4 regions of the Undibacterium sp. Rencai35W genome follow, and region 2 is predicted to be linked to each of the others. Evidence: predicted binding sites of a transcription regulator. Region 2 holds the regulator's gene; each other region holds the start of a gene.
The links. Region 2 encodes sigma-54, which starts transcription at its own class of promoters, with help from an activator protein. Its sites were predicted from a motif close to TGGCANGNAANCTGCTTT; they were not measured.
Positions count from the first base shown of each region.

Region 1: the regulator sigma-54 is predicted to act here: its motif matches at 2,313-2,330, upstream of ACO0K3_RS10580 (PEP-CTERM sorting domain-containing protein).
Region 3: the regulator sigma-54 is predicted to act here: its motif matches at 2,584-2,601, upstream of glnA (type I glutamate--ammonia ligase).
Region 4: the regulator sigma-54 is predicted to act here: its motif matches at 1,785-1,802, upstream of ACO0K3_RS19120 (THxN family PEP-CTERM protein).

Region 1 is NZ_JBMPPC010000004.1:230,660-234,995, forward strand. It holds gene ACO0K3_RS10575 (TIGR03013 family XrtA/PEP-CTERM system glycosyltransferase) at 1-1,199, opposite strand, end outside; gene ACO0K3_RS10580 (PEP-CTERM sorting domain-containing protein) at 1,409-2,263, opposite strand; gene ACO0K3_RS10585 (hypothetical protein) at 2,440-3,867, opposite strand; gene ACO0K3_RS10590 (PEP-CTERM/exosortase system-associated acyltransferase) at 3,920-4,336, opposite strand, start outside.
Region 2 is NZ_JBMPPC010000002.1:628,203-632,538, forward strand. It holds gene ACO0K3_RS06755 (MBL fold metallo-hydrolase) at 121-918, shown strand; gene hpf (ribosome hibernation-promoting factor, HPF/YfiA family) at 1,229-1,573, opposite strand; gene ACO0K3_RS06765 (RNA polymerase factor sigma-54) at 1,707-3,197, opposite strand; gene lptB (LPS export ABC transporter ATP-binding protein) at 3,215-3,955, opposite strand; gene lptA (lipopolysaccharide transport periplasmic protein LptA) at 3,957-4,336, opposite strand, start outside.
Region 3 is NZ_JBMPPC010000002.1:216,120-220,455, reverse strand. It holds gene kynU (kynureninase) at 1-402, opposite strand, end outside; gene kynB (arylformamidase) at 410-1,063, opposite strand; gene ACO0K3_RS05035 (Lrp/AsnC family transcriptional regulator) at 1,200-1,679, shown strand; gene ACO0K3_RS05030 (rhodanese-like domain-containing protein) at 1,794-2,255, opposite strand; gene glnA (type I glutamate--ammonia ligase) at 2,787-4,202, shown strand.
Region 4 is NZ_JBMPPC010000012.1:65,826-70,161, forward strand. It holds gene rng (ribonuclease G) at 1-654, shown strand, start outside; gene ACO0K3_RS19120 (THxN family PEP-CTERM protein) at 821-1,618, opposite strand; gene ACO0K3_RS19125 (acyltransferase family protein) at 2,089-3,111, shown strand; gene ACO0K3_RS19130 (acetate/propionate family kinase) at 3,147-4,336, opposite strand, start outside.

The DNA of each region.
Region 1 (4,336 bases), on a different contig from region 2:
AAAGGAACGTCTTTACACAATTGGTCGACAAAGAATGGCCTCTCCGGACGCGGACCTACAAAACTCATTTCTCCGCGTAATACATTCAGGATTTGAGGTAACTCATCAATACGTAATTTACGGATGACTTTACCAACACTGGTTGTACGCGGATCATTATTAGTCGCCCATTGCGGGCTGCCAGATTTTTCTGCATTGATTCCCATACTCCGGAATTTCAGGACCATGTAGGTTTTTCCGTTTTTACCCACTCGTTCTTGTTTATAAAAAATCGGTCCGCGATCTTCTATGTAAATCAATAAGGCAGTCACCAGCATGATCGGCGAAGACAGTAAAAATATGATTGCGCTCACGGTCAAATCAAATATCTGCTTGCCAAATCGTCTTAAAAAACTTTGATTAAACCCGTCACCAAAAACCAACCAACCCGGCTGCAAAGACTCAACACGAATCTGACATGCTTCACGCTCAAAAAATGCCGCGGCGTCAATGACCTTAACACCATTTAATTTACAGTCCAGCAAATCGTCAATGGGGAACTGCGCACCACGACGGTTTTGTACGGCAACCACGATTTCATCAGCATGGTACTTCTCTGCAACTGAACTCAGACTCGCTTCGGAAGACAAGAGATTCGTCACTGGAACCTGGCATATCTCATCGGTGACGGGTACAAATCCCAAAATCTCGTATTCATGGTGAGCAGTGTTGGTCAGCGCCAGTTCATAACATTCTTTTGCCAAGGAACCCGAGCCCAGAAAAATGATCCTTGATCGCAGCAACCCTGATTCTGAGGTTTTAAAAATCAAGACTCTTGCGGTCAAAATGCCAATAGCAGCAATCACCAGCACAATGCCCAGTACACCACGCCCAATGAATAATGTGGGAAGCACATAAAATGTCAACGTAACCAAAATGAGCGCTAACGCTAAAGAAGGCATCAATCTTAAAAAGGTATTTCTAATGCCTTCACGAAAATTGATCTGGTACATCCCCAAAGCACTCATGCTGAACACAACAATCGATGCAAAAACCAAAGCCGTACTAAAGAAATTATCTGATTTTTCAGAAAAAGGAAAAGCACTATCTAATGTGCGGATGATGGCTCCCAAATAAACCGAAGCAAGTGCAATACTAAATTCAATCAATAGAAGAATTGATGTAATACGCGATACATGGTGATTAGCAATTCTAAACATCGACACTCCACAACCCGACAAATAAATTATATTGTAAAAATAACATTCTTTATGTGACAGATTACTATATTTTTGATAATTTTCACAGCGCTTAATGTGACTTGTTTTAAATATCGAAAAATAGATATCTCACAACAACTCTTTAGGCAGATACAAACAAAAAAGCTGCCTGGTTTACACCAGGCAGCTTTTACCAAGGTCGACTTGGATTATTTTCTTCTACGACGAATACTTGCCAGACCAGCCAAGCCCAAGCCCAGCAAGCCCAGTGATGCAGGTTCTGGGATTGCATTACCGCTTACCTGACCAGCTGATTTTACTGTCCAGCCAATGTTAGAAGCTTTGTTACCCAAGTTATCGAACGTAACATTTAACAAAAAGTCATGCGCGTTACCATTCGGATCAATCGCTGTGTTTGTGTCAAACTGCGCTGCCCATGCACCGCCAGTTACATCCAGGAAACCCTGACCAGCACCGGACAAGCCAGTGTTGGCATAAGAAGTAATGTAGCTAGCAGCAGGATCATCACCAATTACGCCGGCACCAAAGTTTGCGGACAGTACATTAGTACCTCCTGTAATGCCCGTATATGCATATTGACTTGTGCGTCCAGCAGTTGCTGTCGCTGGATTCCAGTCAACATTATTCAGATACAAATCCATCCATCCGCCAGTTGCCAGTGCAGTCGTTGTTTTGACCAGACCTGTGCTAACTTCGACATAGTAATCTTTCAGACCGCCGAACAAACCAGTTAAATACTGACCAGTTCCTTTAGTCCAAACGATGGAGCCATCAGAAATTTTAGAAATTGACGCTACGGAAAAAATACCCCAAGTATCATCACCGTAAGAATTTGGCCATGGATTGGAGGCAATACCGTCACAGCCACTTGTTGTTGAGCACTTAACACCTGGAGTAGCGCCGTACCCGATTGTGCCCGCATCGTAATTATCGATCGTGAATTTCAGATCGCCTGCTACCAGACTAATCGCACTTGCTGATCCGACCATACCTGCAGCCAAAACCAAACCTGCAACCAGTTTTGAAATTTGTTTCATATTCATTTGAGCTTCCCCTTAATTTAGGTCAAATCACTATCTCGACGCGTATCTATAAGCACAAGGTATGCCAGAAATCACAAACAATCATAAGTGACTGATTTTATTAGTTAAAATACTTTTTTAAATTAACTAAAAGGCAATCAAAATACATTGCTGTAAAAATAACCGACATAAAATATTTACCCCAGCCAATAAACAAATTTACGCTCATAATCCAAGGATTTTCCGTATGGAAAATCGTGATAGGAATAGCAAATAGTTTCTACGCGCCCATACGTCAAACTGGCGGCAGCTTGTAGCGAGGATGCAATTGATTGCGGGGAAATTTCATTTCCGTGTTGCAACTGGATTTCCCAGCGAAGACCATTCACGGCAGAGGTCAAACGAAAAGCTCCGCTGACTTGAGCCGCAATTGCCGGATCTGCGTAAAGCAGGTGCTTAAAATGATCCAGATGCATACCATCTGGCAGATAGTCCTTAGCTCGCCCATGTAAGGCAATCACAGGTAAAGAGGGGGGAGAAAAATCTTTATTGGTTTTTTTGCATATCGCATTTAATTCAGCATTGCTGAGCAACTTTGCTTTATCCCCGGTTTTATAACGCATCAACGGGATAGGTATATCCGGATCAAGCATGGAAACTAACAAGTCTCCGTTACCGTGCTTGTCCGTATTCACCACTTCGACGAAAGTCCGCATGGGGTTAAAGACCATGAAGGACGGCACTGGTGCGTCAATTGCGCTACTGCCAAATAAATCGATCAGCAAGTCCGGCTGACTCATACATGTTCTGCGTATGGCAATGGTTTCTCTTGTTTCATTAAACAGGTTCAGTCCTAATTCGCCTACGCCCATAGAGCTGCCAATCAGGCCACTGGTTGGATCATCAGGATTGCCGTTCAAAACCAGTGCAAGATAATCTCGGAATGACTCGCTAAACGTTTCTTCACCGACAATGACATTAACTCGGTAACGACGCCAGTCAAGCCTCTTAGTTTGAGAAAAATCACATAATTTTTTAAGAAAAATAGGATCGCCACAAAGAATAATTTGCTCAAAAGCAGCACCCGCTTGCTCGACAATTGCGCAAGCCATATCCTCTCTGACGCTGACGTTAGCCACACATACGGTATCCGATTGAAACGTCACCCCCATCGGTAAGCAATTGATCAGCAAAGTTTTATAGCGGTCAATATCAAAGGCTAACTCAAGCCCCATATCAATCAGAGTCGCGGTTGATTTCAATTGCTTTCTGGTACTGAGTCCGATCGCAAAACCATTACTCCCATGACCTGAGCTGGTGAGTATGGAGGCGAGCTGCGATGTATCCGTATCGCGGGCAATTAATTGATCGATAGGGAAACGGCGGAATGTATTAGATTTTTCCAGGACAGGACAACGTCGCACAAAATCATCAACAGTATTAATGTTGCTTACTGAAGCATCATATTCACGCAGCAAAATTTGATAGGCAGGTGAGCATCTGGCGGCTCTGCGAAATGCACGAATCAGCTTCTTTTTACCCAGTTGAATAAGCTGATCAGACGTGGTTCTCGCTAACTGATAGCGAATTATCCGCCTGCTTAATCTGGCAAAAATTGGATTCATTTTTTTGTTTTCCAGAAATTGAATTTGTTTTGGAGTCCCTGCATTTCTATGCTTATTTTTTCTTTGTTATCTGCTGCCAGAATGTACTGATCATGGTTCTGATAATTACGTTGTACGGTATCTGTTCGTCATTAAACCAGGCGGCCAGAAATTTGTTTTCTTTATGTAGCCGTTTATTAAGTTCGTCCAGATCCACGACAAAAGGCGTAACCGGACCGTAGTAGTCAGTTTGCGGGCCTATCGGCACAAAACGAAATCCCATTTTATCCAGCGATTTTGCCAGCGAGCGCTCCATCGCCGCATACCAATAGCGAATGCCATTTTTTCGGCTGTAGCGATACATCTCCCGATATAAACCTAGTAATAGTAAAGGGCTGTTACCGTCCCGTTTTTTCCCGCCCTGATGCGGCTGAATTGACGCGGCATTCCCTTTTTCCCGGAAATCCTGAGATACACCTTCCATCGAATC
Region 2 (4,336 bases):
CAACGCCACTTGCAAGCGCTTGATATGAATCAAGCGCTTTACTGATCTAACGCAATTCCAGAGCGCCCTCGCCCACTACAATTGCTCGATGGAAAATATCTATTCCCTCTGGAGATCGTAGTGGCCATAGAATTATATAAAGACGCTCATCACATTTGTCTGATGTTCAATGATCTCGTCAAGGATGCCGGCGATAACGCGGTACAGGCGAACCAATTTTTGATTGTGTCAGACGGACAAGGTGCCCTACTTGATCCGTCTGGCAATATTACCTATAACAGCCTGGTATTAGCGATGCAGCGCTATTTACCCAAGAAAAACCTCAAATACCTTTTCGCATCACACCAGGATCCGGACATCATCGGCGCTCTGGATAAGTGGTTATTCAGTACAGAATGCCAGCTCTATGTATCGCAGCTATGGTCGCGTTTTGTACCGCATTTTTGCAATCTGAACCGCTCAGACGGCAGAATTGTCGGCATCCCGGACGAAGGTATGCCTGTTCCTATGGGTGTTACGACTATTCATGCTGTTCCCGCACATTTCTTGCATGCCGAAGGTAATTTTCAGTTCTACGATAGCCGCTCCAAAATCTTGTTCTCAGGTGATATGGGAGCATCAATGGTCGACGCACATGATGTCAGTCAGCCCATCACGACAAAGGAAGAGTTTTTAGACCAGTTACCAGCCATGCGAGGGTTTCATCAACGTTACATGGTGTCAAATAAAGTCTGCCGTTTGTGGGCAAATATGGTCAGAAGCATGGATCTTGCGATGATGGTACCGCAGCACGGACGTTATTTCGTCGGGCGAGAAGCGATTCATGCTTTTCTGGACTGGATAGAGAACCTGCAATGCGGGATCGATTTATTTACCCAGGAACACTATCGATTTCACGGGCAAAAATTAGCCGTATAAACAATCTATATATCATTAGGATTTACGCAAAAACCAAGACCTCTCACCACAGAGACGCTGAGAGAAGGCAGGAGTAAGCGATTCCATGACATATCGGTTAAAGAGTTTTTAGACGCTTACAAAACTCAATCCGCATATCCCGTGCGGCTTCTGGGACAAAAAGCCTCTGGAAGCCGCATCCAGCCTGCGGGTTCAATATCGATGGTAATAAACCACCGTTCGTTTTGTGCACCTAACGTGTACCCAACGAAAAAGGACGCTTGACGCGTCCTTTTTTATTGTACCGGCTACGAACACCGGACTTGATGACTTACACCGACGCCGGGTCTGGCAGATGTTTAATGGCGTCGTGCTGATGATCTTGAATTTTGTCTTTGTGTTTGATGACTTGTCTGTCCAGTTTATCGATGAGGAGGTCGATCGCAGCGTAGAGGTCGTGTGCCAGGCTTTCTACGTGGATATCTTTACCACTGATGTGCAGATTGATGTCTGCTTTATGCCGTTTTTCCTTTTCCCGGAGCTTGTCTACCGTCAGGATGACGGCGATATCAATGACTTGATCGAAGTGTCGCCTGATGCGCTCAAGCTTGTTTTGTACATGTTCACGTATTGCAGGAGTTACTTCGAGGTGATGTCCACTGATGGTGAGATTCATACTACGCTCCTATGGTGATGTTACTTGCTATAAATTTCTTCAGCATTTGCTCTGATGCATCGAGCTAAATTATATATAGCAATACAAAACGTAATTTCAAGGCTTAGTTACAAGACTAAATTACAGGTGTTCATTACAAGGATTTGCGCAGGCTTACTGGAGGAATTTTTAGGGCTTCACGGTATTTGGCAACAGTGCGTCGCGCAATGACCATGCCTTGTTCACCCAGCATGTCTGCAATTTTGCTATCAGAGAGTGGGCTTTTCTGGTCTTCTGCTCCTATCAACTGCTTGATGAGTGCACGTATCGCGGTGGAAGATGCTTCCCCCCCCGTTTCCGTCGCGACATGGCTACCGAAGAAATATTTCAACTCAAACATACCATGCGGGGTAAGCATGTATTTTTGAGTCGTTACACGAGAAATAGTACTCTCGTGTAAACCTAGTGTATCAGCAATTTCGCGCAAAACAAGAGGGCGCATCGCAACCGCACCATGAGTGAAAAAATTACGTTGTCTTTCGACTATCGCTTGTGCAACGCGCAAGATAGTATCGAAACGTTGCCGCATGTTTTTGATCAGCCAGCGCGCTTCCTGCAACTGCGATCCCATCGTCCCGTCACCACGATTTTGTTTCATGATGTTGGCATACATACTATTGACGCGGAGCTTGGGCATGACATCCTGATTCAGCAAAACCTGCCAGCCGTTCGCTGATTTTCTGACAATCACATCAGGGACGACATAGTCTGATGAAGCCGTTGCAAAATCCGCACCTGGCTTAGGATTACACTGGCGAATCACTACCTGCGCCTCACGCAAATCTTCATCATCACAATTGAGAATTTTTTTCAGTTTATTGAAATCTCGCTGTGCAAACAACGTGATATGTTCTTCAACAATCTTCAGCGCCAGGCGACGTGTTACGAAGGGAATCTTAGGTAAGCGTTTGATTTGCAGAGCCAGACATTCCGACGGTGTGCGCGCACCAACCCCGGCAGGATCAAAGCTTTGCAGCATCGTTAATGCGAAAGATAATTCCTCTGGTTCTACACACAACTCAAGCGGCAAACTCGCATGAATTTCATCCAAGGTCTCCATCAGATAACCACTGGGATCCAGCGCATCAATCATCAGTTCAATTAAAGCACGATCACGCGGTTCGCGAATATTCAGCCGCATCTGTTCCAGCAAATGATCTCGCAAACTGGTTTGCGCAGCTTCTAATTGCGGACGTCCATCTTCTTCCTCTGAGGACTTACTGCCTAGCGGCACATCATCAAAGCTCCACTCTTCTTCGTTGGCGCTGGTGCTGTCCGCAGATGAAGCAACTTCCGTGTTATCACCGCTGTCAGCAACTGGAGCGGCAGTCTCGGCACCGACTTCCTGTACTGCAAATTCCGACTCTGAATTATTGCTAGTCGTGCTAATCGCGCCATCGGCCAGCAATCGCACTGCATTATCCATGGGGTCATCAACCCGCTCCAACATGGGGTTATCAGTTAATAGATTTTCCAGTTCCTGATGTAATTCCAGCGTGGATAACTGCAAAAGACGAATTGATTGCTGCAATTGCGGCGTAAGCGCCAGGTGTTGTGAGGTACGTAGTTGCAGGCTTTGTTTCATCATCATCTCGCTTCCCGCTACATGCGGAAATGCTCTCCCAGATAAACCCTGCGTACGGATTCATTCGTGATGATATCTTCCGGCTTGCCACTCGCCAGCACCGCACCTTGATTGATGATGTAAGCGTGATCGCAAATACCCAAAGTTTCGCGCACATTATGATCGGTAATCAACACACCAATACCACGTTCCTTCAGGAAGCGTACGATGCGCTGAATCTCAATCACCGCAATCGGATCAACACCTGCAAAGGGTTCATCCAGCAACACAAAGCGAGGATTTGTTGCCAGTGCCCGGGCAATTTCTACCCGGCGACGTTCGCCGCCAGACAAAGAAAGTGCTTGATTCTCACGTATGCCCTCAATCTGCAAATCGGCCAGCAAAGTATCCAGACGTTTCTCAATTTCGGCTGAATTCAGAAACTTACCATGCTCATCCTTTTGCAACTCCAGCACCGCACGGATATTGTCCTCGACCGTCAGTTTACGAAATACCGATGCCTCTTGCGGCAAATACGATAAGCCGAGAACGGCACGTTGATGGATCGGCAAACGGGAGATGTCCACACCGTCCACATTGATCTCACCGGCATCAGAGGGGACTAGTCCGACGATCATATAAAACGATGTGGTTTTGCCCGCACCGTTCGGTCCTAGCAGACCGACAACGTCACCACTCTTTACTTCAAGCGACACATCGCGCACTACCTGGCGCGCACCGTAACGCTTTTGCAAACCTTTGATCAATAAAGTGCTCATCTTATTCTTTGGTTTGCTTATCGGCTTTAGGTTCTAAAATCAAAGTAACACGACCGCCGCCAGGAACTTGTTTTCCAGACGTGCTGTTAGTCGCAACGAAGACATCATTGATGCTGTCATAGGAGAGGTATTCGCCTTCCTGTTCCTGCGTTACATTTTTACCATCCAGATAGCGGATCTTCGCCTTGGAAATGAATTTCACCAGCTCAGACCTGTCGTCGTACTCAACTCTGTCGGCGTAGCCATCAACCCATAAATCAGGACCCCCATCGCGCTTTTGACGAAACGACACACGACCGCCAGCATTGGCATACAAAACCGATGTCTGGTGTCCGTCAGCCGCCTCTGTCACAACGGCACGATCGGCTTTTACCAGCAAAG
Region 3 (4,336 bases), 410 kb from region 2:
GGGGAAATTACTGCGCTCCGTGACAATCACTTTTCGTTCTGCACTGGCAGGATGACTGGCCTGAATATGCAGAGCCGCCGCGATAGCCTTGAATAAGTTAATCGATGTCGAATCGGTGACGACGACTTCGTTCTGGCGCGCACCGATCAGGGGGGCGAGCAGATTCCCCAGCCGTGACGGCAGATCAAACCAGCCCGCGCTATTCCAGCTTTTAATCAGATCCGTCCCCCATTCCTGACGTATCACTTGCTGGGCGCGGCTTGCTGAAGATTTTGGCATGGCACCGAGTGAATTGCCATCAAGATAAATCACACCGTCAGGCAAATCGAATTCTTGTCTTAGTCCGGCCAGTGCATCTTGCGCATCGAGATTCAGGCAGTGGTGGCGATCAATGGTAGTCATAGAAAAATCAAAGTGGAAGTGAACGGAGAATGGCGCGTACCGGGCTGGCATCGAGTCCGGCGAGTTTCAGCGGCAGGGCAACTAATTCGTAATCGCCAGCGCTGACGTCATCCAGCACGATACCCTCGAGTATTGCCATCTGATGCTGTTGAACAGCCCAATGGCAATCCATGGTTTTAGAGGTTTGCGGATCGAGTGAGGGACTATCGATACCGATCAGCCGCACACCATGTGTCGCCAGCAAGGCAATGGTCGCAGGTGCAATATGCGGAAAATGATCGTCCCACTGATCTTGCGGTGCTCTGAAATAAGTGCGCAGCAGAACGCGTGCTGGCGTTCCGTTTAACTGGGCAGCAATATGTTCAGGCTCCACTGTGGTACGGCCTATGCAATGGATAACGCGACAGTTGCCGACATATGTCGTCAGATCGACTTGATCGATCGCGACACCCGACGCATCGTAATGCGATGGCGCATCACAATGCGCGCCGGTATGGGTGGACATGCTGATTTTGCTGACTTTGACCGGGCAGCCATCTTCAATTTGCCAAGTGGTATCCGACGCATACGCCGTGTCGCCGGGCCAGACCGGCATCCCGCTTCGCATGGTCGGTGTGATGTCCCAGATATGTGAGTCAGGCCTTGCTTCGGTGGCGGACATGAAATTTCCTCGATGCTGTTGATAAGAATAATTTTATTCTGAAAGTAATGATGAGTTCTTGCAAATTGCAATAGATAATTACATTTTTGTAGAATAAACTGCGAATAAATATGCAATTATTGATGGAATATGTGAAATGCAGCTAGACGCGACCGATATTAAGATTTTGCACTTCCTGCAGAGCGAAGGGCGTATCAGTAATCAGGATCTGGCGGATAAGGTATTTTTGTCACCATCGTCTTGCCTGAGGCGGGTCAGGATGCTGGAAGAGGCCGGCATTATTAGTCGCTACAGCGCGGTGCTCGATGCGACAGCGCTGGGTCTGGAAGTCGATGCCTTTGTGCAGGTGACCATGCGGCGCGATGTCGAGCAATGGCATGAAAATTTTTCAGCCGCGCTCCAAAGCTGGCCTGAGGTTGTCGGCTCTTACATTATTACCGGCGATGCAAATTATTTATTGCGGGTGAAGGCGCGCAATCTGAAGCATTACTCCTCTTTTGTGCTGGAGCGTTTGTACAAAACAACCGGCGTTCTGGATATTCGCTCCAATATCGTATTGCAGACCTTGAAAGATACGAATGAGATCGCCACAGGTTTGCTGCAATCTGATAAGTAATTTGAAGGTGGGAGAGGGACAGCATCCACAAAGTAATACCGCTGTCGCGATTGAGCTGTACCGCCGATTACACGTCAAATCACAACCCACACCATAAGCCAAGCCAAACCTGAATCAGGCTCCAGCCCAAGGAAGATTTTTTTGGCACCAGCCGCCGATGGATTTGCGGTGGCCATCAGCATCTTTATCCCCTTCAAACCCTTCCAAAATGTCAAAGCAGGCGGTGTAGCCATGCTCTGTTGCGAGCTTGGCAGCATGTCTGGAGCGGACGCCAGAGCGGCATAGAAACAATAAGGTAGCTGTCGTATCAGGAACTACAGCGTGTAATTCAGACATAAAGTCCGGGTTGGGTATGCCGCCCGGATAAGTGCTCCATTGCACCGCTTTGTGCTGCACTTCTGGTAATACCACTCGCCCCACCCAATCGCGTTCCGCATTGGTGCGGACATCTATCAGTACCACACCAGTGCCTGTTTGCAATAAGGAAAACGCTTCTTGCGGCGTCACAGCACCCGCATAGGGCAAACCTTGTTCCTGAGCGCGTTGACGGGCAATAGCGATGAGTTGAGTTGTCATAATAAAATGTGGATTGGTGAATGTGAGCCGACTGATTATGCATGATACCCACAATATTCAGCTGCGGAATCTGGCGCAAAAGGGTATTTTATTCTCTCTCCGCCTATGGGATTGATTGTTCCACATTAAAACCAAATGCACCAAAAAAGATCAATGGCACATTATTTTCCATGAATTGAGTTAATTTGGTGCAATAAGTTAAATTTGCGTAAAAATGGTGCGTTTTCTAGGTTTGCGATTTTTTGACGCACTGTCTCTTGAAATTGAAAAGTGTCTAGAAAACAGAGGTTTAGCGCTTTTATTCCGAACTTTGCGATTGTGCAGAGGATGGCATGGATTCTGCTATTATCCCCGGTGAGTTTTGCTAATGGCTTGGTGTACTATAGTTATGCGATTTTTTTATCCTGAACGTCCGATAAAGACAGTCAGGGCAGGAAAATCAGCTTGGAATCACAGGTTCAGAGCTAAGTTGGTTAGCAGACCGCTCAGCATCTTACGAATTTATTTTTAGCTCTATTTGAGGAGTTTCACATGGCAATGACAGCCGCAGAAGTCTTGAAAATGGCGAAAGACAACGAAGTTAAATTCGTTGATTTCCGCTTTGCTGATACCCGAGGCAAAGAACAGCACGTGACTGTTCCAGTTTCCCAGTTCGGTATGGATAAATTCGAATCTGGCCACGCATTTGACGGCTCGTCTATCGCTGGCTGGAAGGGCATTGAAGCATCTGACATGTTGCTGATCCCAGATCCAAATACCGCCAATATCGATCCGTTCATGGAAGAAACTACACTGTTCATGCAGTGCGACGTGATCGAACCAGCTGACGGCAAAGGGTATGACCGTGATCCACGTTCCATCGCCAAGCGCGCAGAAGCGTATCTGAAATCCTCCGGCATTGGTGATACCGCTTACTTCGGCCCAGAACCAGAATTCTTCATTTTCGACAGCGTACGCTGGAAAATCGATATGTCTGGCTGCTTCGTAAAGATCGACTCTGAAGAAGCGTCATGGACAACAGGCGAAAAACTCGAAGGCGGCAATACTGGCCATCGTCCAACCGTTAAAGGCGGCTATTTCCCGGTTCCTCCGGTCGACAGCTTTCAGGACATGCGTTCTGAAATGTGCCTGATCTTGGAGTCCCTTGGTATTCCGGTTGAAGTGCATCACCATGAAGTAGCTGGTGCAGGTCAAAACGAAATCGGTACCAAGTTCTCTACTCTGGTAGAGCGCGCCGACTGGACACAAAACCTGAAATACGTTGTCTGGAACGTGGCGCATACCTACGGCAAAACAGCGACTTTCATGCCTAAACCTATCGTTGGCGACAACGGTTCTGGTATGCACGTGCATCAGTCAATCTGGAAAGATGGCAAAAACCTGTTCGCAGGCGACGGCTATGCTGGTTTGTCTGATTTCGCTCTGTACTACATCGGCGGTATCATCAAGCATGCCCGCGCTCTGAATGCGATCACGAACCCAGGCACTAACTCCTATAAGCGTTTGGTACCAGGTTACGAAGCACCGGTAAAACTGGCTTACTCTGCTAAGAACCGCTCTGCATCGATCCGTATTCCTTACGTTGCGAATCCAAAAGGCCGTCGTGTTGAAGCACGCTTCCCAGATCCTCTGGCGAACCCATACCTGTGCTTCTCCGCATTGATGATGGCTGGTCTGGACGGCGTTCAGAACAAGATTCATCCGGGCGAAGCCGCATCCAAAGATCTTTACCATTTGCCGCCAGAAGAAGACGCACTGATCCCGACAGTCTGCCATTCTCTGGAACAGGCTCTGGAAGCTTTGGATAAAGATCGTGAATTCCTGACGCGCGGTGGTGTGTTCAGCGACAGCATGATTGATGCCTACATCGAACTGAAAATGCAGGACGTACAGCGCATGCGCATGACGACACATCCTGCTGAATTCGACATGTACTACTCTCTGTAATTTTTTAAAAAATACAGAATCCAAAAAACGGGGTAATTACCCCGTTTTTTTTCGTCTTTTTAGTGGATAAAGACACTTTTTCCTCGCTTGTTACGGATTGTCACATGTAAGTTCCCGATAAGCGTACGTGGCAA
Region 4 (4,336 bases), on a different contig from region 2:
GAAGAAGAAATTGAGCGCGCTCTGGGGCGTCGCGTCGATCTGAAATCCGGCGGCTACCTGATCGTTGATCAGACCGAAGCCATGACGACCATTGACGTCAACACAGGTAGCTTCGTCGCCGGCCGAAACTTCGATGACACCATCTTCAAAACCAATCTCGAAGCAGCCCACGCCATCGCCCGCCAACTACGACTTCGCAATCTCGGCGGCATCATCATTCTCGATATTATCGATATGGAGAACGAAGAGCATAAAGCCGCGGTACTCGCAGAGTTAAATAAAGCATTGTCGCGCGACCGGACTAAACTCTCCATCTCTAATTTCTCTGCATTAGGCCTGGTCGAAGTCACCCGCAAACGCACCAGGGAATCGCTAGCACACATCCTGTGTGAACCCTGCCCGGCATGCAGCGGCAAGGGTCAGGTCAAAACTGCACGCACCATCTGCTACGAAATTTTGCGCGAACTCTTGCGCGAAGCCAAGCAATTCAATCCAAGAGAATTCCGCATCATGGCGTCGCAAGTCGTCGTAGATATGTTTCTTGAAGAAGAGTCACAGCATTTAGCCATGCTTGGTGATTTCATTGGTAAGCCGATTTCACTGCAAGTCGAGAATGTGTTTCATCAGGAGCAGTACGACATCATTCTGATGTAGTCAGGATAAAAAACGCAGTATTGATGCGGGCTACAGAAGAAAAAACCTCTACAACCCGCATCAATACTGCGCGATTCTGTTTGAAACTCAATTAAAACTCTGTGCAGCTTAGTGAAAATCTAACTGAAATTCTTCAGTATTTCTCAAACCTGTCAAACACAAACGACTAGCTCGACTGCTTGCGACTCAGGAACAAACCTAACAGTCCGATGCCGATTAAGGCGAGCAAATCTGGTTCAGGAATTTGTACCGGCGTCGAAGTAATCACAAATGCAAACGTTGCCGGGGTAAATTTGCCCTCCTCCGTTTGAAATCCCAGACATCCTGCAGCAGCGCCAGCCACCGCACAAGTCGCAGCCGGAAGTGGTTGTAATTTGTTCGTGGTTTCAAATGCGCTGACATAATAAGTAAAGCCGTCATATACAAAACTGTTGTTCAAAGCACCGCTGTCAATCACAAAAATATCATCACATAGCGATGTCGTGATAAAGCCGCAATTTGCCTGATTAGGCGTCTCCTTAAAGTGAATCGCAAAGGAAATTAGATCAGGTGGCAAAGCAGCTCCAGAGATTGGCAAATCGGGAGTCAGCGTCAACAGCGTGTCGAGAACAGCGTTGGTTAAAGTCGCATAAGCACCGCTGAGTGTATTGTTGTAATGAGTAATCGTGTTCGTCACAGCCGCCGGGCCGTTTGTTACGACAGTGCCGCCGAGAATATTGCCGTTTGTAATTTCCAGGCCACTGCGCGAGCTTGTACCGTTACCGGTGTTGTTGTGAAAATCCAGAGTGCCGCCCCAACTGATGACACTAGCATTTTGTAAGGTTGAGCCGCCACCTGCCGAAAAAGTTGCCGAATTCCAAGTGGAACTTTGATCAAATTTCCATTGCGTTACTAAAGTAGCCTGAGCCACGCCAGCCAACAACAAGCTAGTCAGCAAGCTCAATGTCATCATCATTTTTTTCATCTCTGATCTCCTTTAACATACTTTACATACCGTTAAAACCACATCAAACAATGTCAAAATTCAGACCGTCTGGAACAACAACAATTTGCAGTGGCAACACTTGTCGATGCTTAGAGTCTTCTCAAGAACAACGGATAAACTGGCCCGATCGTTCACCTCAGTCAATCATGCATATATCGTTCCAACTTTTCCGGATCGCCTTTTATGCTTGAATACAGAGGAGAAATACTACGAAGAGTAAAGCAGACGCAAATGGTCTGTAAAATAGTGCGACAGTTTGATGGCCGGATAATTTCATCAAACAAATATAGCAGCGTAGAAACACCAAGGTCTGCTCACAACGAATTAGGAGTGCGAATGCATCTGCCGACGTGCGATAAGGTAGGACTTGTCACCCTGTGTCGTGGAATGAACGTATTTACCAGTCTAATTGTGCATAAATCCTGCCACTCAATAACAAATTTTTGCTTATGACCAATAGAAATAACTGGGCTGACTACGCCAAGGCAATCGGTATCTTGCTGGTCGTTTATGCACACGTCGCACGTGGCGCGTGGAACGCCGGTTTGCCATTAGACAAAGAGAGCTACATGCTGATCGATAGTGTGATCTACAGCTTTCATATGCCATTGTTTTTTTTCTTGTCTGGTTTGTTTTTCTTGCCGTCATTAAACAAATACGGTGGTATGCAGCTCATGCGCGGCAAACTTAGTACGATTATTTATCCTTACCTGATCTGGTCTCTGTTGCAGGGATTCATTGAGGTATTTTTATCTCGCTATACGAACTCACAAACTAGCGTGGGCGATGTCTTATCCTTACTATGGATGCCTCGCGCGCATTTCTGGTTTTTATATGTTCTCTTCCTGATCTTTGGCCTTGCTGTACTGGTACATCGTCAGCAGCAGGTCAGGCAACAAGGTGTCATCCTGGTGTCGGCACTAGCGTTCTGGGTACTGCACTTGTATGTCGCACTCCCTTTTCCTTTTGACTATCTGGCGAATTATTTTATTTTTTTCGTCTTAGGTATGAATGTCACTGCGGTCTTGCGATGGATAGAAAATCGAGCTGGCAGTTGGGTATTCGGCAGTCTGATTTTATTCGGAACACTGCAGTACATCTTTCATCATCGCTTGCGCCTGATCTACACCGATACAAGTGTGTTGCTCATCGTCCTGTCATGCGCTGGTATCGTTTTAGTCAGTAGTCTGTCGGTCTGGCTCAGCCAAACAGGAACCGCTGTATGGTTGGCGACAATAGGGCAATATTCCATGCCGATTTATCTGATGCATATACTCGCAGCGAGTGGCGTCAGAATTATATTGAGTAAATTTTTACATATTGACGATGTGACGACACATCTACTAGCTGGCGTCAGTACGGGGATCGTGTTGCCGGTGCTTGTATATTGCGGTAGTCAAACAAAATCGCTGAGCGCACTGCGATATTTATTCACACCACCAGCATGGCGTTTAAAAAACACATCTGCCTGAGTCTTTCCGAGCCTCTCAAGACTAACTACGGACAGTTATCCCTGCAAAATTTTCGCCGCATCCATCGCTGCAATGCGTCCTTCATCAGTGGGGACAACCCAGATCTCAACCGGGCTGCTTGCGGTATGAACTGCAGCGATCGCATCTCCTTGTGCAGCAACATTTTTTGCATTATCGATATGTAGGTTAAGGTAGCTAAGTTGCTCGCAAACCTGTTGACGTAATACAGCATCATGCTCGCCAATGCCGCCAGTAAAAACCAGCAAATCGATGCCACCGACACAGGCCGTCATTGCCCCGATCTCCCGCACAATGCGGTGTGTAAATAAATCAATCGCCGCTTTTGCCTGCAAGTCCTCACACGCTCGCAAGCGTCGCATATCAGCTGAAATACCCGAGACGCCCAACAAACCTGATTCTTTGTACAAACTGGATTCTAGCTGTGTTGCGGTCCACCCTTGCTGTAGCAAATAAAGAATGACGCCAGCATCCAACGCACCGCAACGAGTCCCCATCATCAATCCATCAAGCGCGGAAAATCCCATCGTCGTCGCCCGGCTCTGACCATCGTACATTGCGCACAAGCTTGCACCATTTCCGAGATGAGCCATGACAACGCGTTGTCTGGAACGTAGCGAACACTCATGCAAACGGCCCGCAACATAGCGATACGACAAACCATGAAATCCATAGCGACGGACACCAAGCTCACGAATCCTTTTAGGCAGCGCGAGCGTACGCTCGACTTCAGGTAAATCAGCATGAAATCCAGTGTCAAAACACGCAATTTGCGGAACACCGGGATAAGCATTCTGAAATGCGATGACACCGTCGAGATTATGTGGCTGATGCAAGGGTGCCAGGCAATCTAAGCCGTGTAAATAATGTATGTCTTCATCGCCTAAACGGATGGAGCGGGAATAACGGTCACCGCCATGCACAATGCGATGTGCAACTGCGAGTATCGATACGTCACCGGCATAGTGCTGCAAGAGCTGATGTAATTCAGTCAGCGCACGGGCGAAACGATCCTCTCCTTCGGGGATGTCAATGCGCGTACTGATGGGCGACTCACCACTTCGGCGAATAGTCACCTTAACGATACCTTGCGGCTCTAGTCCTTCGACTAAGCCAGTTAATATCGCGGCCTCTACCGTCCCTTGTTCGCACGGATATAAGGCAAATTTGATCGAAGAAGAGCCAGAATTGACCGATAAAATAAGCT